DNA from 3 places in the Candidatus Clostridium eludens genome. Region 2 is predicted to be linked to each of the others. Evidence: riboswitches for the same ligand, from Rfam matches in the RefSeq annotation. Region 2 holds a riboswitch; each other region holds the start of a gene.
What was found. Region 2 has a riboswitch for S-adenosylmethionine ahead of ACJDU8_RS02595 (ABC transporter permease). Riboswitches for the same ligand answer to the same signal wherever they lie in the genome.

Region 1 (3,291 bases), on a different contig from region 2:
CATGAAGCCGGTCATGCCTTTCAGACGTATCTATCCAGGTGGATTGAAATTCCTGAGTGCATATTTCCAACCTATGAGAGCTGTGAAATACATTCCATGAGTATGGAGTTTTTCACCTGGCCCTGGATGAATCTATTCTTCCAAGAAGATGCAGATAAATATAGGTTTGCCCATCTTGAAAGTGCTGTGAAATTCATACCTTACGGAGTTACAGTAGATGAATTTCAACACTATGTATATGAAAACCCAGAGGTAAGTCCTGAGGATAGAAAGAGAGCTTGGAGAGCCATAGAGAAAAAATATCTGCCTCATAAGAATTATACTGGATGTGATTTTCTGGAAAGCGGAGGATGGTGGTTTCAGCAGTCCCATATATTCAATGTACCTTTTTACTATATAGATTACACTCTGGCACAGATATGCGCCCTTCAATTCTGGAAAAAAGCAGTGGATAATAGAAAATCTGCCTGGGAAGATTATATAAAAATATGCCATGTTGGAGGAACCAAGTCCTTTTTGGAGCTTGTGGAAATTGCTAATCTTAGATCCCCTTTCCAAGATGGATGCATAAGTTCAATTATAGAGCCTATCAATAATTGGTTCAATTCAATAGATGATAAAAAACTATAATTCAGACTTGTATATTTGATTAAACTTCCAGAATAAATTTTGTTCTGGAAGTTTATCACTATTTGACTATTAATTGTTCACTTATTACTATGAAAAAATATTACCAATAACAATAGCATTTTCATTAATCATCTGAATGTATAAATACTCGTTTTCCACATAGAAGCCATATAATTCCGTATCTTCACTTAGTTCCCCACATTCACCTATGAATTTTCCAAAAGAACATCTGCCAAATTTAACCGGAAGCTTTGGAGAACTTTTTTCATTATTTATTCCTATAATATCTCCTTCAAAAATTTCTACACCATTTTTATCCTTTAGTCCTGTAAATTCTGTAACTACAAACCTATCTTTATGGTTTGAATACTCTTTTGGATATGGGTTATTACTTATATAGAAACAATTATCTTCTTTATCCCAAATTCTAAATTTAAATTTTCTCATTTGATACCTCCTCATTATTGACTAGTTATTTTTGTGAAGATTTTTCACTGCTTTTTTTAATTAAATATCCAATACATACTGTAAATATATATTACTAAGTAGAACACTTAGTGTCTCAGTTTTTATAGAATATTTTAGATTGTACATATTTTTCATTTAATCAGTAAGTATATTTTTAATATTTGCTTGAATACATATCCATGAACGTTTTGAAAACATAACTAAAGTATGATTTTTTTTAGATTGTTTTTTTATTATTTTAGTCATGTTATGTCCTACAAAATCTGTAAGTACCAACACTAGATCCGTATTTTTAGGAATTTCTATTTTCTTATCCCCTTTTTTTCTACCTGTAATGTGGTTAACTTTATTAATTCCGTATTTATCTAGATTATCTTTAATGTTGTCAAGTCTGTCTCCTCCTACAATTAAAATATTCATAAAAATCTCTCCTCTTTAATAATATATAAATTTACTGATACTCAATCTCCACCTTGTTTATCTATAAACTTAATTCTAAATACAAGAAAAAGGCTATTTTCCTTATATATAAGAAAAATAGCCTCTATTAGCAAATAACATAACTTAATTTAATAAGACTTCTACTTTTCTTATCTTTCAGAGTATATAGTACACTCTGCAGGAATTGACACCGATGCATATAAAAAATGTCGGTTGTCGGGTTTCATAGGGCCTTTCCCTCCACCACTCTTGATAAGAGTATAATAATATATTAAGTTTTTAAGCACTCATTCCAATTATGTATACACCTTATATAATAGTGATTATATTTGCCTGTGTCAATACTAAATTTATAAAATCAGGGCAACGGCTTATAAAGAATAAATTGCATTATTAAACTTTGTCCTATTTATGGTACGGTTCACCATAGCCTACCCATATTATATTTTAGCCAACAAATTTATTATTGCTATTTTATTAAATACTAAATTCACAAATTAGTATCTATTTTCTTCATTCTTATTATAAAACCTAATTGCAATCATGCCCTAAATATATTTTTACTCCTTCTAAATCCAATTTATTTTTAATAATATATTTTATTCTCAAATTATCTGGTAACAGCATCCTATATTTATTAGAGGATAAATATACTTCTACCATTTCTGGATTATCTTTTAAATATAGAAATATTTCATCTTCAGTAAAGTTCTTTTCTATCACTCTACTTATATCTTTCTTTATATCAGGCCCACTTATAAATGTTTTACCATCCTCCAATTTATAATTTACACCTCCATACAACATATTAAGTAAAAGTTGTAGAGTTCTATTTATCTTCGTGCCTTGAAACGTTCTAAGTCCAACTTTATCATTCTTCTCCGTCCATTGAAATTTTTCATACCTTAAATTGTCTTTAGAAAGTTTTGATAGAACTTCTTTTATATTTTTATTATAATCAATCCAATAACTCTCATCTTCCAATATTGTTTTCATTCTATTTCTTATTTCGTTGGTTACATTGCCACTACTCCCTAAAAATACAGGGGGATTTCCATCTAAAGCCTTAGTTACATATATTTTTTTACTTCTCAATTCTATATCTTTTATTTTCCAAATACGTGCCGACAAAAATATATTTACCCCTGTATGTATGCTGGGAGACAGGGGAATTTCACCTATCTTTTTATGACTATTGTAAACAGAAAAATTATTTTCCGTTTCAAAATGGGTAAAAAATTCACTTCCTCTTAAAAGCTTTTCTGTTTCTAAACCTGTTATAGCTTCATTTTCTAAAATCTCTATATAATTCTTTTTTATTAAGTATTCTAATAGCTCAAAGTACTCATCATCTTCTATATCCTGCCAGCATCTAAAACTCCTATTTATATTTTTTAAATCTTCAAAAGACATTCCTGTATTCTCCAAAAGAATAGATATTATTTGATGAGCCAAAACATCATAAGGCTTCACTATAGGATCAAATCTATCTATTATACTCTCTTCATAAAGTGATAGTGCTGCTAACCCTTGCAATAAAGACCATTCATCAGTAGCTATAAAATGCAATATATTTTTTCTTGTAATTCTACCACTTCGTCCCAACCTCTGTCCTAAACTGGCTACAGAATGTGGAGCATTATACTGAACTATACTGTCTACTGAACCTATATCTATTCCTAATTCCAAAGTGGAAGTACAACATATAGTGAATAATTGTCCCCTGCTGCTCTTAGCAAACTTCTCCACGGT
Region 2 (3,291 bases):
GGCAACTTCATGCAGGTTCAAGTCCTGTTATCCGCACCAAAACCTGACAATATAAAAAATTTATAGAATGTTTATAGAAAAATAATTCAGCATTAGAATGTTTAATTAAAAGGTCAAATTCTAATGCTTTTTTATTTGGGAAAATTATTTGAAATGTTCAATTTAGTAAGATACCTTCTTCATAGGTCAATTTCCTTTAAAAGTTTTTAGAAAATCTTTAGCTACGTCAGATAAATATCTATTTCTAATCCATACTACAGCAGGACGTGCTTTTAGAGAAAGTTCATTTATATCAATGTATTTTAAATTTAGACCAGGGATGAGTTCTGAGGCGGATTCTGGAACTATTCCTATACCAATTCCAGTATTAGCCCAAAGGAGCACTGCACGTGCATCTTCACTTTCGCAAAGTATTCTTGGTTCAAATCCAATTTGCTGGCACGAGGAAATTAACATATCTTTAAACTTATGATCAACTATTAAGGGCTTGTTTATTAAATCATTCAAACTAATCTTATCTTTGAAATTTGTAAAAAATACATCCTGATTTACTGCTGCTACCATTGATTCACTTGATAGTAATAATGATTCGAATTTTTCAGAATCAAAAGGAGTAAATACCAAGCCTATTTCTATAGTGCCTATATCAAGCAGTTTTAAAATTTGAGAAGTATTGCTCTCTCGTATTTTAAAATTTATATGTGGATATTTATCATGAAAGTGATTGAGTTTTTTTAATAAGATTGTAGTGCCAGAAGATGGCACAGTTCCCAAAGAAAGTAAGCCTTTAAATCCCTCTTTTAAATTATTTAATTCTTCTTTTGTATTTTTGACCAGATCTAAAATTTGTTTGGAGCGATATTGAAGTATTCTGCCTGCATCAGTTATTTGTATTTTTCTTGTATTTCTTTCTATTAGTTTTAATCCAAGTTCATCTTCAAGTAATTTTAGTTGTTGGCTAAGTGGCGGTTGTGCGATATGAAGCTGTTCTGCAGCTTTAGTTATGCTGCCATTTTCTACTATAGCTAAAAAGTATCTAAGTTGTCTAATATCCATAGAAATGTTCACCTCTATCTGCTATTTATATCTTATTTGTATTAATTCAATACCTTTTAAGTATTTGAAATATGTTTTTTTGTCTGATATAATGATACATGAAATTAAGAAATTATAAAAGTATATTTACTATGATAGAAAGAGTAAGTTAAAAAAGTCCTAAGAGAGAGATCTTTATTGAGCTGTGAGAGATCTTGGAATGAATTAACTGAAGTGCATTCTTGAGTAATTAATTCAAAAGTTGCTGCGATGGAGGTAATTATTTGCAGTAAACAGAGTGGAACCGCGGAAAATTTCTGCCTCTGTAATTAGAGGATAGAGGTTTTATTTTTTATAAATAATAAAATTTCATATTAATACTGATAAAGTATTATCTTATCATGAGAGGTAGAGGGACTGGCCCTATGAAGCCCGACAACCGGCATTTATTATGTATCGGTGTCAATTCCTGCAGAATATAATTATTCTGAGAGATAAGAAGGATAGTTAAGTTAAGACTTTTAACTTGGATTTAAGCTGTTTTTCTTATTTGAAAAACAGCTTTTTAAATTTACAATATGTATAAGTCAAATTTATGATATTGTGCAAAAAAAATAGTTTGAATATTTTTTATATTAGCAAATTTCTTTATATATTATGACGGGGTGAATAATAATGAATGTAAAATCAGAATTAAATAAAAAAATTAAATTTATTGGAAATATACTTATTGCATTAATACTCCCTGTAATAGTGATTATATTATGGCAATTACTAAGTAATAAGGGACTTGTTAAGCAGTCAGTTCTTCCATCTCCTCATACCATATTTTTGGCTTTTTTAGACATGGTGAAAAGTGGTGATTTAGCTAGAAATCTATTTATAAGTATATTAAGGGTTATAAAAGGATATCTTATAGGAGCTTCTCTGGGTGTAGTATGTGGAACATTGATTGGACTGTTTAAAATAGCCGAAAAAGCTGTTGATTTGCTTATAGGTCTTTTGAGACCAATTCCTATTGTAGCTTGGGTTCCTGTACTTATATTGTGGATGGGTATAGATGAGGCTTCTAAAATAACTGTAATAGCAATTGGAAGTTTTTGGCCCATACTTATAAATACTATTCATGGTATAAAAGGAGCAGATAAAAAATATTTAGAAGTCTCTGAGATATTAGAAAAAAATAAATTTCAGGTACTGACAAAAATAGTTTTTCCTTCGGCACTTCCATCTATTTTTACAGGATTGAGAATTGGAATCGGAAGTGCATGGATGAGTGTTATAACAGCGGAAATAATTGCTGCCACGTCTGGCATAGGATATTCAATATCCTATGCTAGGGAATTATCTCAGCCGGATGTTATGTTGGTTGGAGTTTTTTCTATAGGCGTAGTTGGATTTTTGATAGATTATTTAATAAAAAAATTTCAGTTTGTAATTATAAAATGGGATACAAATAATCAAAGTTAGAGAGGAGTAAATATTACATGAGTGCTGATGAAAGTTATGAGGCTATTAAAATAGAAAATTTGAATAAAGATTTTAAAGTTGATAATGGTTACCTCAATGTATTGGATGATATTAACCTGTCAGTTAGACAAGGAGAATTTTTAAGCATTGTAGGGGCAAGTGGGTGTGGAAAAAGTACCTTGCTTAGAACTATAGTGGGATTAGATACAAATTATAGGGGCAATATTTATTCTTACGATAAGCCTGTAAAAGGTCCAGGTATAGATAGAGGTATGGTATTTCAAGAGTCAAGACTTTTTCCATGGCTTACAGTAGAAAAAAATATAGAGTTTGGAATAAGCAAAAAATTATCTAAGAGGAAAAAAGCAGAATTAGTAAATGAACAGCTTGAACTGGTCGAACTGGACGGCTTTGCAAAATCATATCCCGAGCAGCTGTCTGGAGGAATGAAACAGAGAATAAGTATTGCAAGAGCACTTGTAAATAAACCTAAACTGCTTCTTCTTGATGAACCTTTTGGAGCATTAGATGCTATGACCCGTATTAATATGCAGCAGGAAATATTGAAAATATGGAAAAAACAAAATACTACAATGATTCTTGTAACCCATGATATAGACGAGGCGATTTATTTAGGTGATAGGGTGATTGTTTTATCCAGCAGGCCTGGAAGAATAAAAAGGGTGGTAAAAGTAGAACTTTCAAGACCTAGAGATAGAGGAAGTTATGATTTTTCACGGATTAAAAGTGAAATATATAATGAATTTTTTACAAAAGTGGAAAATC
Region 3 (3,291 bases), on a different contig from region 2:
TTGTGGAAGAAGTTGTAAAAATTATAAGGAATGCTTATGTAGAGCTAAATTTGGAGTTTGTTGACCTTATTGGAGTGGGACTTGGAATTGAAACAGACATATGGAATGATATAGATATAGGTGAAATGATTGAAAAGAGATTAGAATGTAGTATAGTTAGTGAAAGTGGCGCAAATTCGGCTGCTATTGCAGAGTATTTGTATGGTACTGGAAAGCAATTCAAAAATTTAGCTTATTTTAATTGTGGATTGAGAGTAAGAGAAGGGACAATTTTACAAGGGAGAATTATAAGAACAGCAGATGATAATGAATATGCTTTTGAACATATGCTTATCAATACAAATCAAGATGTTGATTTTAATAAGGTGTGCTCTGCAGCCCAAAAGAATGATGAACTGTCTGAAAAGATAATTTTTGATGCTGCATATAAGTTTGGAAAAAGCATAGAACTTTATATCAACTTATTAGATTTGGATTGTATTATATTAAGTGGAGCTTTAATTAATTTTGATCTGTTTTATGAAACATGTGTAAAATGTGTTCCTAAAAAAGTCACATTTAAAAGAGAAGGGTATTTCAAAAAGGATGCAATTTCAATAGGAGCCGCGGCTGTACTTTTGGAAAAATGCATTGATAGTAAAATATGATGAAAATAAAAAATAAACTGATAAATAAAAATTTTATGTTGACAAGGTATTTTAAAAGTTATATTATGTATGTAAATTAAAAATGAATTAAATAATTTCTTATCAAGAGCGGCAGAGGGACTGGCCCTATGATGCCCGGCAACCTGATTATTATATTCAACGGTGCCAATTCCAGCAGGAATATCCTGAAGATGAGAAACAATAAGGATACAACTTCCTGTGGTTTCTCCATAGGAAGTTTTTTAATTGACTGACTGGAAAACTAGAGGTCAAGCTAACTTATAATGGGTTATGCTTGACCTCTTTTTATGTATTCAGTAGATAATAAATAAGAATATGGGAGGTATAGATAAAGGGATTATGTATATATCATATAAGATTTTGGATATAAAGTTAAAAAATTGAGAAATAGAAACAAATATACTTCACACCAAAAAAGTGAAAAGTATAGTAATGATAAAATTAAGCACACATTACAATAAATTAATAAAAATAATAATTTAAACATTTAAAAACATAATTACTAAATTGATATTATTTGAGATGAGAAAGGAAAATTTATTATGAGTAAAAAGACAAAGCATATAGCTATCTATGGCAAAGGTGGAATAGGAAAGTCTACCACTACTTCAAATATCAGTGCTGCTCTAGCTGAATTAGGATATAGAGTAATACAAATTGGATGTGATCCAAAAAGTGATTCCACTAACACTCTAAGAGGAGGAAATTATCTTACTACAGTGTTAGATAGTTTAAGAGGAAGTAATGATGTTAAGTTAAGAGATATTTCTGAAGTGGGATTTGGCGGAGTTCTATGTATTGAAGCTGGGGGACCAGTTCCGGGGGTAGGTTGTGCAGGTAGGGGAATTAATGCAGCAGTTTCACTTCTACAGGAATTAGATTTGTTTGAGAAATATAAAGCAGATTATGTATTATATGACGTTTTAGGAGATGTTGTATGTGGTGGATTTGCAGTACCAATAAGAGATGGCATTACCGATAGAGCATATGTTGTGACATCATCAGATTTTATGGCCATTTATGCTGCAAATAATCTTTTTAAGGCAATAAATAAATATGCACCCACTGGAGGCGCAAAACTCGGCGGGATAATTGGAAATGGATTAAGTGCAAGCTATTCTAGTGCCATAGTAAATGACTTTGCTAAAAGAACAGGTACTAAAGTAGTAGGATATGTTCCAAGGTCACTGATAGTGTCTCAAAGTGAATTTTATGGAAAAACTGTAATTGAAGCTAATCCTAAATCCGAACATGCTGATATTTACAGAAAACTAGCAAAATTTATAGCAGAAGACGAGGATTTAAGCATACCTAATCCATTAAATGTTAATGAACTTAGAGATTGGGCTAGAGATTGGGGGGATAAAATATATAAGTTTGACCCTAAAATTGTAGAAAGTCCTGCATCCATTTAATAAGTTAGGACAGTGTTAGTTATTCTTATATAAAATTTAAGTAGGAGGATTTTTGAAATTAATATAAAAGGGGTAGATATTAGTGAAAATTAAAAAATTATCTTTAATCATTTTATTTATTATTGCAATAATGGTTACGGTTACTGGATGCGGCAGCAGTTCACAAAATGGAGGGGCATCAGGTTCAGCAAAGAAGGAAGTGACAGTTAGAATTGGAGCAGATTCCAGTGCCTTTTCAACTGCCTTTTATGTTGCTAGAGATAAAGGATATTTCAAAAAATATGGTATTGATGCTCAAATAAATCCATATTCCTTTGGAATTGATACTATAGATGCTGTGCTCACTAATCAGGTTGATATTGGATTAGCAATGGATTTTGCAGCACTTTCTAGGTTAAGCAGTGGAGATTTAAAAATTTTTAGCTTTATCCAACAAGTTGATTCAAGTAAAGAAAAGATGGTGACTCGTGATGGAATAAATTCTCCTGAAGAGTTAAAAGGAAAGTCCATTGGAGTTAAAAGAGGTACTGTAGATGAGTATGCTATAGTGAGGTATTTAGAAAGATATAACATAAAAATCGGTGAAGTGAAAAAACAGGGATTTAGTTCAGATGCAGAAATTCTCTCGGCATTTGAAAAAGGAGATGTTCAAGCAACATTTTTCTCTGGAAACCTGTTAAATAAAGCTTTAACTGTAAAAGGAGCTAAAGTTATAGGAAGTAAGGCAGATATACCATTTGCATCCCGTGGATTTTTAGTTGCTAATAGTAAATTACTGGCACAGAAAGATGTGGTAAAGAACATACTACTAGCATTGAATGATGCTAACAAATATATAAATGAAGACCCATCAGGGTCAGCTGAAGTAATGGCTAAAGCTTTAAAAGCTCCAAAGGATAGCTTAGAAAAAGATATTAAATCACGTTCAAATGATATAAGATTAAATGACGATGATGTTAAACAGCTGCAGGATGTGTATAAATATTCTTCAACTAATAAATTGATTAAAGCTGGGTTTAATTTAAAAGATAAAATAGATACAGATGCTTTAAAAGAAGCACTTCCACAAAAACTTACATATAAACCTGAAAATATCAAGTGATTCTAAGGTATAAATTAAAAATCAACTTTGTATTGGTTAAGGAGGTAAAAAATATTTAAATAGTATGTAGGGTAAATCTAATATCTTAGTTGGCCGACTAGAAAAA

Region 1: linked by a shared signal. The riboswitch ahead of ACJDU8_RS16680 (DUF2325 domain-containing protein) and the one ahead of ACJDU8_RS02595 (ABC transporter permease) in region 2 are both predicted to bind S-adenosylmethionine.
Region 3: linked by a shared signal. The riboswitch ahead of ACJDU8_RS06840 (nucleotide-binding protein) and the one ahead of ACJDU8_RS02595 (ABC transporter permease) in region 2 are both predicted to bind S-adenosylmethionine.

Annotation. Positions count from the first base shown of each region.
Region 1 covers NZ_JBJHZX010000026.1:63,300-66,590, forward strand. Annotated here, with positions in the region: gene ACJDU8_RS16670 (M3 family oligoendopeptidase) at 1-630, shown strand, start outside; gene ACJDU8_RS16675 (YopX family protein) at 718-1,077, opposite strand; gene ACJDU8_RS16680 (DUF2325 domain-containing protein) at 1,234-1,518, opposite strand; SAM riboswitch class I at 1,686-1,798, opposite strand; gene ACJDU8_RS16685 (DEAD/DEAH box helicase) at 2,071-3,291, opposite strand, start outside.
Region 2 covers NZ_JBJHZX010000003.1:13,818-17,108, forward strand. Annotated here, with positions in the region: tRNA gene ACJDU8_RS02585 (tRNA-Leu) at 1-39, shown strand, start outside; gene ACJDU8_RS02590 (LysR family transcriptional regulator) at 187-1,056, opposite strand; SAM riboswitch class I at 1,429-1,536, shown strand; gene ACJDU8_RS02595 (ABC transporter permease) at 1,711-2,505, shown strand; gene ACJDU8_RS02600 (ABC transporter ATP-binding protein) at 2,523-3,291, shown strand, end outside.
Region 3 covers NZ_JBJHZX010000007.1:129,045-132,335, reverse strand. Annotated here, with positions in the region: gene ACJDU8_RS06845 (ROK family protein) at 1-647, shown strand, start outside; SAM riboswitch class I at 744-845, shown strand; gene ACJDU8_RS06840 (nucleotide-binding protein) at 1,211-2,083, shown strand; gene ACJDU8_RS06835 (ABC transporter substrate-binding protein) at 2,166-3,185, shown strand.